Regions from separate parts of the Rhizobium sp. LARHSG275 genome, predicted to be linked through region 1. Evidence: predicted binding sites of a transcription regulator. Region 1 holds the regulator's gene; each other region holds the start of a gene.
What was found. The regulator LexA, encoded in region 1, represses DNA repair genes until DNA is damaged. The targets are predictions, from matches to a motif close to TGTTCNNNNTGTGTTCNG.
Positions count from the first base shown of each region.

Region 2: dinB (DNA polymerase IV) is a predicted target of LexA. The motif match lies at 2,329-2,346, and genes of this name have one in related genera.
Region 3: ACIPSK_RS30800 (YifB family Mg chelatase-like AAA ATPase) is a predicted target of LexA. The motif match lies at 1,459-1,476, and genes of this name have one in related genera.

Region 1 is NZ_JBIXJN010000002.1:251,858-256,037, reverse strand. Features, by position in the region: gene eno (phosphopyruvate hydratase) at 1-207, opposite strand, end outside; gene kdsA (3-deoxy-8-phosphooctulonate synthase) at 350-1,195, opposite strand; gene ACIPSK_RS03200 (VOC family protein) at 1,192-2,088, opposite strand; gene lexA (transcriptional repressor LexA) at 2,286-3,005, shown strand; gene ACIPSK_RS03190 (ComEC/Rec2 family competence protein) at 2,986-4,180, opposite strand, start outside.
Region 2 is NZ_JBIXJN010000013.1:32,179-36,358, reverse strand. Features, by position in the region: gene ACIPSK_RS18615 (hypothetical protein) at 1-86, shown strand, start outside; gene ACIPSK_RS18610 (DUF982 domain-containing protein) at 770-1,105, shown strand; gene dinB (DNA polymerase IV) at 1,194-2,282, opposite strand; gene ACIPSK_RS18600 (hypothetical protein) at 2,462-2,770, shown strand; gene ACIPSK_RS18595 (acyl-[ACP]--phospholipid O-acyltransferase) at 3,196-4,180, opposite strand, start outside.
Region 3 is NZ_JBIXJN010000033.1:40,718-44,897, forward strand. Features, by position in the region: gene ACIPSK_RS30790 (cupin domain-containing protein) at 1-346, shown strand, start outside; gene gshB (glutathione synthase) at 432-1,379, shown strand; gene ACIPSK_RS30800 (YifB family Mg chelatase-like AAA ATPase) at 1,649-3,181, shown strand; gene cysK (cysteine synthase A) at 3,339-4,180, opposite strand, start outside.

The DNA of each region.
Region 1 (4,180 bases):
GGCTTCGACCGCCTTTTCGACGCCCTTGCCCAGGTAGCGCTTGCCGCCGTCGCGCAGTTCGACCGCCTCATGCGCGCCCGTCGAGGCACCCGAGGGAACGGCCGCGCGGCCCATGCTGCCATCTTCGAGATAGACATCGACTTCGACGGTGGGGTTGCCACGGCTATCGAGAATCTCGCGGGCGATGATATCGGTGATTGCAGTCATGGGTTCTTCCTGCTCGGTGGGTGATAAATCGGTTCGAAACCTGTCTTAGTCGAAGGCGTGCAAATTACAATGCTGCAATTTCCAGCCCTTCGGACCGTGTTCGGATCTCGCCTATAGCACGATCATGTCAGGCTGTTGAACGTCAAGCCTTGGCGACCGCATCGAAGGCGAGTAGCTTTTCAAGCAGCCGCGGCATGTCCTTGAGATAGACCATGTTGGGGCCGTCGGAAGGTGCATTGTCGGGGTCCTGGTGGGTTTCGACGAACACGCCGGCGATACCGGTAGCCACCGCTGCGCGCGCCAGCGTTTCCACGAATTCCCGCTGACCGCCGGAGGATTCGCCCTGCCCGCCCGGCTGCGCCACGGAATGGGTCGCATCGAAGATAACGGGGGCGCCCATCGCCGCCATGATCGGCAGCGAACGCATGTCGGAAACCAGCGTGTTGTAACCGAAAGAGGCGCCGCGCTCGCACAGCAGCACGTTCGGGTTCCCGCTGGCATTGAGCTTCTTCAGGACGTTCTTCATATCCCAGGGAGCGAGGAACTGGCCCTTCTTGACGTTGACGACGCGGCCGGTCTTGGCCGCGGCAATAAGAAGGTCGGTCTGGCGGCAAAGGAAGGCCGGGATCTGCAGGACGTCCACGATCTTTGCCACCTCGGCGCATTGTTCGGCGGTATGAACGTCGGTCAGGACGGGAAAGCCGAATTCCTTCTTGAGGTCGGCAAAGACCTCCATGCCCTTTTCGATCCCGATACCGCGTTCGGCCGAGAGCGAGGTCCGGTTCGCCTTGTCGAAGGAACTCTTGTAGACGAGGCCGATGCCGAGCCTTCCGCAAAGCTCCTTCAGCGTGCCGGCAACCATGAAGGCGTGGTCGCGGCTCTCCATCTGGCAGGGACCGGCAATCAGCGACAGGCGGCCGGTATTGGAAAAGGTGACCTGGCCTTGGCCTTCGCCGACCCTGACGTCGGAATTCGTATCAATGCTCATCGTGTTTCCTCGAAGGCGAAGAGCGTGCCCTGCCCGGGCGCGGGCTTCACCAGAATGCGATTGTTCTTGCGCGTGTATGTCACCCCGTTAGCAGCCAAATGCGCTTCTGTCACGGCAAGATCGGCAACAGCAAAGAGGATTGCCCGGCCGCGCAGGCCGCGATCTGCGGATGAGCCGGCGATGTCGAAATAGGCCTCCAGCCCTTCCGGCGTCATCAGACCGATTTTCGCATTCGACGCCGCGACATTGACGCCGAAACCGGTTTTCTCGACTGCCGATTGCGCCGCTGCAAGGCCGACGAAGGCAGCGAATGCGGCCGGTTCCGGCGCGCAAAGCGCGATCTCCGTTATGCCGGTCACGCCATTGGCATGCGTCTCCAGCGCGGCGCGGTCGGCCGGCAGCGGATTGATACGCTCGACGGTGAAGAGCAAGAGATCAGGCGCGCGCAGGTCGCCGGCAAAAGCCAGCTTGAAGCCGGCAATCGTCTCGGAGCCGTCCGGCATCGTCATCGGCCGGGTGAACTGCAGCATCTCCCCGGCGCTCGACCCGTTGCCGACGAAATCCTGATGATCGATGCCGGCATCCTTGCTGCCGAAGGCCACCGCCGAAAGCCCCTCCGCGCCGCAACGGAAGCGGAAAGCCCGGTTGCGAGCGGTGAAGACATTGCCTCGTCGCGCCGATGCCTCGCTCTCCTCGACGCTCGCGATCCCGAGCGGCTCCAGATAGGTCTTGTCGGCAAAGAAGACGCAGGCATTCTCCGTCCCGAAGGGGTGGCGCGCATCGGCGGCAACGGTGAAGCCGAGCTTGCCGAGCCTTTCGCGCGCCAGATCGATGTCGACGACCGGCAGCACGACATGATCCAGCGGGTACGGTTTGGTGGAATGCGTGTTCATCATATCCCTCCTCAAATCGGCAAGAGATGTGCGACAGCGCCACCCTCAATGCAAGACATGTGTCCAATCCGGCGAATGAAAATAAGAATCTCGACGAGTTGGTGCCAAGTTTTACGGAAATTTAGCTACTTGCGGAACACATATGGAACATATAGTGTCTGTTCTGGATTTGTTTCAATCACGAGGTCACAACGTCGATGCTCACGCGCAAACAACAGGAGCTTCTCCTTTTCATTCATGAGCGCATGAAGGAATCCGGCGTTCCGCCATCTTTCGACGAAATGAAGGATGCCCTGGACCTCGCTTCGAAGTCCGGGATTCATCGCTTGATTACAGCGCTCGAGGAACGTGGCTTCATTCGCCGCCTACCGAACCGGGCCCGCGCGATCGAGGTCATCAAGCTTCCGGAGGCCTACAGCCCCAGCATCCAGCCGCGGCGCGGCTTTTCGCCGAGCGTCATCGAGGGCAGCCTCGGCAAGCCCCAGCCGGTCGCCGCCCCCGCTGCCGCAAAACCCGTCGCCGACAACGGCAACTCAGTCTCCGTGCCGGTCATGGGGCGCATCGCCGCCGGTGTTCCAATCTCGGCGATCCAGAACAACACCCACGACATCGTCGTTCCGGCCGACATGCTCGGCTCCGGTGAACATTATGCGCTGGAGGTGAAGGGCGATTCGATGATCGACGCCGGCATCTTTGACGGCGACACCGTGATCATCCGCAACGGCAGCACCGCAAGTCCTGGCGACATCGTCGTTGCTCTCGTCGACGACGAGGAAGCGACACTCAAACGCTTCCGCCGCAAGGGCGCCTCGATTGCGCTCGAAGCCGCCAACCCGGCTTACGAGACCCGGATTTTCGGGCCGGACCGTGTCAAGGTTCAGGGCAAGCTCGTCGGTCTTATTCGCCGCTATCACTGACCTTGGCTAAACCGGGCTCGGTAAAACTATTGCTGCGCCAGTCATAGGCGCGATGGCGCATCCATGGCCGCGACAATGCATCGAATGCGGTTGCCACCTCCAGGCCGGCGTTCGTGAAGCGCAACTCGACGGAACCGGTCCTGCGCAGCGTTTCACCGGTGAAGAGCGTCGCACCTGAGCGGCAGCTGTTGAAGCGCAGGCGGACCGACGTCACGACGATATCGGCGGCGTCGCATGCGGGGCCGAGATAGGCGGCATTGTCGATGACGGCCACGACCTGGCCATTGCCAAGCCTTGATGTGCACCAGGCCTTTTTGACGCAGGAAAAGCGGTTTGCTTCACCGGCCGCTGCGGCTGCACGCATCGCGGTCCTCGCTTCGGTCTGCTGATCGCGGGAAAGCCTGACGCGGCGGTCTTCTCCCTCCGGCGGGATAGCAGGACCATCCAGCATCTTCGGCGGATCATGCGTCGGCAGGACCAGCGCCCTCTGCCATTGGTCGAAGATGAAATCCGGCGGTCGTTCACGGTTGGACGCCATGGCTGCCGCCTCGACGACCGCGACGAGATTGCCATCCTCCGAAATTACCAGATCCGGCAGCCGGGGAACCGGTAGAAGCAACAGGAGGAGCGTCGAGACTGCGATGATCGATGTGCCGGAATGGCGCAGTCGCGTCCGGAGCAGCGTCAGCAGAAGAAAGCCTGCCACGGCGACGGCGAAATACCAGGCGGGCAAGCGGCCAACGTCGATATTGCCGCCCCAGCCGGACACCGTCTTTGCGACTGCGATCACCAGATCGAGGCCGAATCCGACGACCTTCCAGGCCCAAACATCCAGACCGAAAGGCATGAGCAGCATCGCCAGCAGCCCGGCCGGCATGACGATAAAGGAGATGATCGGCATCGTCGCGAGGTTTGCCGGCAGGCCATAGGCGGTCAGGCGATGAAAATGCTCGATCGAAAACAGCGCGGTTGAAAAGCCGCCGATCAGCGACGTCAGGAAGACGCCGCCGAAGAAACCCGCAACCGTAACGATCGGCCTGATGATCGGCAGCTTGAGGAAGGCGTTTTCGCGGACGCGCCGGTCCTTCCATAGCTGATAGCCCGAGACCAGCGCCAATGTCGCTGCAAAGGACATCTGGAAGCTCGGACCCAAGACCTCGGACGGCGAAATGGCG
Region 2 (4,180 bases), on a different contig from region 1:
TCCGCGACATCCGCACCGTCGCCGACATCCCCGGCGTCGACGGCCCGTCCTATTGCGCAGAGTTTTTGGCGCCCGAACAGAAGTAACGGACGGTTTCCTCGGCACGGGGCCATTGTTGCTTGGTGCCGAGAGCCGCCCCTCATCCGGCTGCCGCCACCTTCTCCCCGCTCGCGGGGCGAAGGGACAACGCCGCGACCTCTCCGTTCCACACCAACCTCTGGCAGGGCACGTCCCCTCGCCCCGTTTACGGGGGTCTGCAGGACGGGGCGAGACACGTGGCTCGACCCCGGTAAGGTTACAGTGAGGGGCTGAGTTTTCAACAATCTCATAAGCTACGCCCTCACGCCGCCTCCCCGCCTGCACCCCAGCTTCCGCCAGCTTCCGCGCCGCGACGAAATCCACCTTGCCCGAACCCAGCACCGGCACCTTGCCGATCCTGACCTCGGCCGGCACCATCATGTCCATGGCGCCCTTGGATTTGGCGTATCAGATGCATGTGGAATTTCCTCGTCCCGCAAACTTCGGAGGTCCGAGGAGGTTCCGGCCCGGCTCGAAATCGGGGATATCCGGGTGGATGAAATCCAACGCGGCGACGGACGATCGTCGCGGTCGTTCAAGGATGGGCACCGGGCGCCTGCGGCAGCCGGAGACGCAAGGTTGCGTCATCGCGCCGATCAAAAATTGGGCTGGTCCTAGGCTCTTGAACGGTCCGCTGTCGCCCACAATATCATTTCGATCAGGATCATTGGTGGCGTGAAAGGAGGAAAAAATGCCGCTGAACGATGTCCCATGGGTTCGGCCGGTGAGACTCCGGTTGCAGTGCGGATTGGAGCGCGCCTTCACAAGCGTCTACGACGCCCTGGATTTTCTCGAGAACGAGTGGCCGCTGCGTCATGGAGAGCGCCATGATCGGGCGGTGAAGACGTGTCGCGGCGCCCTCAACGGCATCATACCAAGCATGGTCGCGCGGGAGGCTTTTGTCGCAGCCTGCCTGGAAGCCGGCATGCCGACGGTGCTGGCCCCCTGGAAGGCCAAACCCGCCGCGCATCCGCCCAGACCGGCGCGTCAGGTTGGCGACCGATATCAAAGACGCCAGGCGCATTGACGCGAGGAGAGCGCGAGCAAAGCTCAGGATGTCAGCGAAGAGTCGGATGAGGCGTTCGAATTGGCGCTCGGTAATGCGGCGCCACGGTCTAAAAAGTCAGCCGCAGCTGCGGTTCCGCTGCCGGTGCTCGTCCTTCCAGCGAGGAGAGGGTGACGCCGAGCAGCCGTATGCCCTTTCGCGGCGGAAAGATCGGCGCGAGCAGCAGGTTGACCAGATCCTCGAGGTCGGCGATTGCCGGCAGGGGTGCCAGAACCGTCTTGCTGCGCGTGATCTGGCTGAAGTCGGCATATTTCACCTTGAGCGTCACTGTCTTGGCGGCGATGCCGTTGGCCTCGCAGTAAGCCCACACCTTTTCGATCAGCGGCTGGAGCCCTTCGCGAGCAGGCTCCAAGGCGTGGAGGTCCTCTGAGAAGGTATCTTCGGCGCCGACGGATTTACGCACCCGGTCGGGCTTGACCTGGCGCTCGTCGATGCCGCGGGCGATGCCATAAAAATAGGGCCCCGACTTGCCGAAATGCTCGACGAGGAACTCCAGCGTCTTCTCCTTGAGATCGGCGCCTGTTTCGATCCCGAGTTGATGCATCTTCTCGGTGGTCGCCGGTCCGACGCCATGGAATTTCCGGACGGGAAGCTGCTCGACGAAAGTCGGCCCGTTCTTCGGCGTGATGACAGCCTGGCCGTTCGGCTTGTTGAGGTCACTTGCCATCTTGGCAAGGAACTTGTTGTAGGAAATCCCGGCCGACGCGTTGAGGCCGGTGACCTGCTTGATCTTGGCGCGGATCTCCAGAGCCACCTCGGTGGCGATCGTCATGCCTTTCAGATTTTGCGTCACATCGAGATAGGCCTCGTCGAGCGACAGCGGCTCGATCAGCGGCGTGTATTCGGCAAAGATCTCACGGATCTGCTGCGACACCGCCTTGTAGACGGCAAAGCGCGGCGGCACGAAGATCAGGTCAGGACATTTGCGCTTGGCGGTCACAGACGGCATTGCCGAGTGAACACCGAATTTGCGGGCCTCATAGCTCGCCGCCGCCACCACACCCCGGGCGGCCGACCCGCCGACGGCAATCGGTTTGCCGCGCAAGTCCGCATTATCGCGCTGCTCGACCGACGCATAAAAAGCATCCATGTCGACATGGACGATTTTCCGGATGGGGGGTGAGCTTGTCTCGTTCATGGCGGTTTCAGCGATCGCGATGGGATCGGCCTCTGACATTGCGCGCCGAAACAAAAACAGAACATAGCAGGCTCGGAATGCGATATCAACAATTCCAGTCGGCGGCCGGGACCGCCGTCGAAACTACCAGCCGCCCAAGGCGTTCTCATCCTGTGGACATCGATATCAGGAGGCAGCCAATGGCGGACGACAGCACGACCACGATCCGAGCCAGGTTCGAAACACGCGAAGCCGCCGACCTGGCGGTCGAACATCTGGTTCAGCAGCATGGGATTTCGAGGCCCGACATCTTTATCCAGTCGGCAAGCGACCGGAACAGCGCCGGCTCGGCGCCATCAGGCGGGGATGCCTCTCATGACGATGGCGCCCGTCGCGATGCGCCACTCGAAGGCGAGATCGAGGTCTCGGTGGATATCGCATCCAGACAGGTCGCCGCCGTCCAGCGCAGTCTCCGAGCTGCCGGCGCAGTGCGTGTATCGAGCCGCTGAGCGCGGCCGATAATCTCTCGAAATCCGCGCCGAGCGCAATTTCAAGACGACCAGCCGCGCGACGAAATCGTCCTAGCCTCACGATGACGGGCTGTTCTTCCAGGTCAGCGCAAAGACGCGCAGCCAGTTGTCGAAAGCGATTTCGACAGCGTCTGCCTGTCGATCCTGCGGGGGATCACCGCGCCGGCGCCCGTCTCAAGACCCCTCCCCAACCCCTCCCCACAAGGGGGAGGGGCTAACGTGCCGCACTGCTTCACGTGACCCCGCATCGTACCAAACTAACGGTAACAGCCGGCAGGACCTCTCCTTTGGTCGCCGCCGGGACCACGGCTTGGCCCCTCCCCCTTGTGGGGAGGGGTTGGGGAGGGGTCTTGCAACGCGCCTGCAACAATTCCGGTTTGCGCCTGAGGCCTGCCACACGACGCCTACGCCGCCTCCCCCGGCTGCACCGCACTTTCCGCCAACTTCCGCGCCGCGACGAAATCGACCTTGCCGGAACCCAGCACCGGTACCTTGCCGATATTGACCTCGGCCGGCACCATCATGTCCATGGCGCCCCTGGATTTGGCGAAGGCGAGGAATTCGGTGCGGGTGGCGGTCGGGGCGTCGGTAAGCAGCACCAGGCGCTCGCCCTTCTTGGCGTCGGGCATCGAGGAGACGACCGAGAGAGCGCCCGGCCAGAGCTCGGCGGCGAGCGTCTCGACGGCGGCGAGCGAGATCATTTCGCCGCCGATCTTGGCGAAGCGCTTGGCGCGGCCGCGGATCTTGACGAAGCCGTCCTCGTCGATGGTGACGATGTCGCCGGTATCGTGCCAGCCGTCGGCGAGCGGCTCGAGCACGCCGGGTTTTTCGGCACGGAGATAACCGGCCATGACATTGGTGCCGCGCACATGCAGCCTTCCGCCCTCATCGATGCCGGGCACCGGTTCGAGCTTCCATTCCATGCCCGGCAGGATTTTGCCGACCGTGCCAGACTTGTTGTACATCGGCGTGTTGATCGAAATCACCGGCGCCGTCTCGGTGACGCCGTAGCCTTCGAGGATGCGCAGGCCGAATTTTTCCATATAGGTCTGGCGGGTCGCGGCCTTCACCGGCTCGGCGCCGGAGAAGATATAGCGGATCGAGCGGAAATCGTAGGGATGCGCCGTCCTGGCATAGCCGTTGAGGAAGGTGTCGGTGCCGAAGATGATCGTGGCGTTGGAGACATAGATCAGCTCCGGCACGATGCGGTAATGCAGCGGCGACGGATAGAAATAAACCGGCACGCCCGAGATCAGCGGCAGCACGGTGCCGGCCGTCAGCCCGAAGGAATGGAACACCGGCAGGATGTTGAACACCTTGTCGCCGCTGTGGAAATCGATGCGGGCAGCCGCCTGTGCGGCGTTCGACAGGATGTTGCGGTGGGTCAGC
Region 3 (4,180 bases), on a different contig from region 1:
CAATCCGCAGGCCCGCACCGCCGAACATTCGCGCGGCCATGACGAGGCGTCACTAACGGCGATCTGGGATTGCACGGCGGGCGAATTCCGCTGGTATTTCGGCTGGGACGAGACGGTGATGATCCTCGAAGGCAAGGTCCATATCACCGCCGAGGACGGCACCGAACGAACGCTCTGCGCCGGCGACGTTGCCTTTTTTGCCGGCGGAACCTGGGCGAGCTGGCGGGTTGACAATTACGTCCGCAAGGTCGCCTTCCTGCGCAAGCCCTTCCCGAAGCCCTTGGCGATCGCCTACCGCCTCCGCAACATGCTGCGCAACGGCGGCAACCAGGGCATCGCTGCCTGAAAACCGCGACCGGAAGCCCTTGATTGCCCGTTGCGTTTGATATCTGGCCGACCTACATCTGTCCGGCATTCAGCGAGGGATGGAAATGGCCAAGATCACCAATGTAGCGGTCCAGATGGACCATGTCGCCGGCATCAATATCGCAGGTGATTCCACCTTCGCCATGAGCCTGGAAGCGCAGACGCGCGGCTACAGGCTCTTCCATTACACCCCCGAGCGCCTGAGCTTTCGCGACGGCAAGCTTTATGCCAGCGTCGAGCCGATGGTGCTGCGCGACGTCAAGGGCGATCACTTTGAACTTGGCGCGCCGGAGCGCGTCGATCTCTCGACTATGGATGTCGTGCTGCTGCGCCAGGACCCGCCCTTCGACATGGCCTATATCACCTCGACGCATCTGCTCGAGCGCATCCATCCAAAGACGCTCGTCGTCAACGATCCGGCCTGGGTGCGCAACTCGCCGGAAAAAATCTTCGTCACCGAATTCTCCGACCTGATGCCGAAGACGCTGATCACCAAGGATGCCGACGAGATCCGCCGCTTCCGCGACGAGATGGGCGATATCATCCTGAAGCCGCTCTACGGCAATGGCGGCGCCGGCGTCTTCCATTCGACCCGCGACGATCGCAACCTCTCTTCGCTGCTCGAAATGTTCGGCCAGCTTTTCCGCGAGCCCTTCATCGCCCAGCAATATTTGCCTGACGTGCGCAAGGGCGACAAACGCATCATCCTGGTCGACGGCGAATTCGCCGGCGCCATCAACCGCGTGCCGGCCGAACACGACAGCCGCTCCAACATGCATGTCGGCGGCCGCGCCGAGGCGACCGAGCTGACGCCGCGCGAACAGGAAATCTGCACCCGCATCGGCCCGGCGCTGAGGGAACGCGGTTTCCTGCTCGTCGGCATCGATGTGATCGGCGATTACATGACCGAAATCAACGTCACCTCGCCCACCGGCATCCGCGAGGTGAAGAAATTCGGCGGCGCCGATATCGCGAGCCTGCTTTGGGACGCGATCGAGCGCAAGCGCGGCTGAGCCTGCTGCCCATGACCGTTCTGGTCCCGCGGCCGAGCGCAACCAAGGTCACAACGAATGCCTGACTACGTTCTTTGATTGTTCTTGTTTTATTCCGGCGTCCATGCCAGATTGCAACCGCTGGCCTTAATGCCTGTCGCCCAAAAGTGCGAAACGGTTTTGGGGCCACGACATGCATCAAATAAAGACCTGAAGCGCATCGCATCGATGCGACGCGCTTCAAGGGTCGGCGGGCGGTATCGTAGAGTTTGCGGCAAGGGGATGGGCATATGGTCGCGCGTGTCAGTACGGTGGCATTTCAGGGCATCGAAGGTGTGCCGGTCGAGGTTCAGGTCATGGTCGCGCCCGGCAAGGTCGGCATGCAGATCGTCGGTCTGCCCGACAAGGCGGTTGCCGAAAGCCGCGAGCGCGTGCAGGCGGCCCTCCACGCCTCCGGCCTGGCGCTGCCGGCCAAGCGCGTGACCGTCAATCTGGCGCCGGCCGACCTGCCGAAGGAAGGTTCGCATTTCGACCTGCCGATCGCGCTTGCCCTGATGGCGGCGCTCGGCGCCATTCCCGCCGATGCGCTGTCGGATTTTGTCGTCGTCGGCGAACTCAATCTCGACGGAACGATCGCCGCCATCTCAGGCGCGCTGCCGGCGGCGATCGGCGCTAATGCGCTCGGCAAGGGGCTGATCTGCCCGGCCGAAAGCGGCGCCGAAGCCGCCTGGGCGGGCGCCGAGGTCGATATTCTCGCCCCGCGCAGCCTGATTGCCCTTGCCAATCACTTCCGCGGCACGCAGGTCCTCTCCAGGCCGGAGGCGTCGATCCGCGCCAATGCCGCAAACCTGCCGGATCTTGCCGAGATCAAGGGCCAGGAAAGCGCCAAGCGCGCGCTCGAAGTGGCGGCCGCCGGCGGCCATAATCTTTTGATGGTCGGTCCTCCGGGCTCCGGCAAATCGATGCTGGCGGCCAGGCTGCCGTCGATCCTGCCGCCGCTTTCCGCCGCCGAGCTGCTGGAGGTGTCGATGGTCCATTCGATCGCCGGCCAGCTCTCCGGCGGCAAGCTTTCCGATCGCCGGCCCTTCCGCACCCCGCATCATTCCGCCACCATGGCGGCCCTCGTCGGCGGCGGGATACGCGCCCGCCCGGGCGAAGCGTCGCTTGCCCATCACGGCGTGCTGTTTCTCGACGAGTTTCCCGAATTCACGCCGCAGGCGCTCGATGCGCTGCGACAGCCGCTCGAAGGCGGCGAATGCGTCATTGCGCGCGCCAACCACCGCGTCTCCTATCCGGCAAAATTCCAGCTGATCGCGGCAATGAACCCTTGCCGTTGCGGCATGGCCGGCGAGCCGGGCCATTCCTGCGCCCGCGGCCCGCGCTGCATGAGCGATTACCAGGCCCGCATCTCCGGCCCGCTGATGGACCGCATCGATATCCGCATCGACGTGCCGGCCGTCTCCGCCGCCGATCTCATCCGGCCGATGGCCGCCGAAACCAGCGCCGACGTCGCCCGCCGCGTCGCCCGCGCCCGCGAGATCCAGCAGGAGCGCTTCGAAAGCGCAGGCGCAAAAGGCATCGGCACCAATGCCCGCTGCTCAACCGCGATGATCGAGAAACTGGCCGAGCCCGATGCCAGCGGCCTGCAGCTGCTGCGCGACGCCGCCGAAAAGATGAAATTCTCCGCTCGCGGCTACCACCGTGTCCTGAAGGTCGCCCGCACGCTGGCCGATCTCGACGGCAAACCGACCGTCGGCCGCATCCATCTCGCCGAAGCGATTTCCTACCGGATTGCTGGGGAGAGATTGACGGCGGCGGCGTGAGGATAGAAGCGAATAGGAGTACGAATAGGGAATAGTTAGCTAATTGGCTTGCCTGAATGCCAAACCCATTCGCATCCTATTCGCTATTCGCTATTCGCTATTCGCTATTCGCTGTTCGCTATTCGCTATTCACTATTCACTATTCACTATTCGCTATTCAGCTCCCAAGCCCTTCAAACAGCGCCGTCGAGAGATACCGTTCCGCGAAGGAGGGGATGATCACGACGATGTTCTTGCCGGCATTCTCGGGACGGATGCCGACCTTGATGGCGGCGGCTAGCGCCGCACCCGAGGAGATGCCGACCGGCACGCCTTCGAGCCGGGCGACCAGGCGCGCCTGTTCGAAGGCCTCGTCATTCGTTACGGTGACGACCTCGTCGTAGATGCCGGTATCGAGGATCTTTGGCGCGAAGCCGGCGCCGATGCCCTGGATCTTGTGCGGGCCGGGATTGCCGCCGGAGAGGATCGGCGAATCGGCCGGCTCGACGGCGATGATCTTGATCTCGGGCTTGCGGCTCTTCAGCACCTGTCCGACGCCGGTGATCGTACCGCCGGTGCCGATGCCCGAGATGACGATATCGACCGTGCCTTCGGTATCATTCCAGATTTCCTCGGCCGTCGTCTTGCGGTGGATCTCCGGATTGGCCGGGTTTTCGAATTGCTGTGGAATGACGGCATCGGGAAGCGAGGACGCCAGTTCCTCGGCCTTGGCGATGGCACCCTTCATGCCCTTCGGTCCCTCGGTCAGCACCAGCTCGGCGCCGAGCAGCGCCAGCATCTTGCGGCGCTCGACCGACATCGTCTCCGGCATGGTGAGAATCAACCGATAACCCTTGGCGGCGGCGGCAAAGGCAAGCGCGATGCCGGTGTTGCCGGAGGTCGGCTCGATCAGCACCGTCTTGCCGGGGGTGATCTTGCCCTGGGCTTCGAGGCTTTCGATCATCGCGACGCCGATGCGGTCCTTGACCGAGGCGATCGGGTTGAAGAATTCGAGCTTGC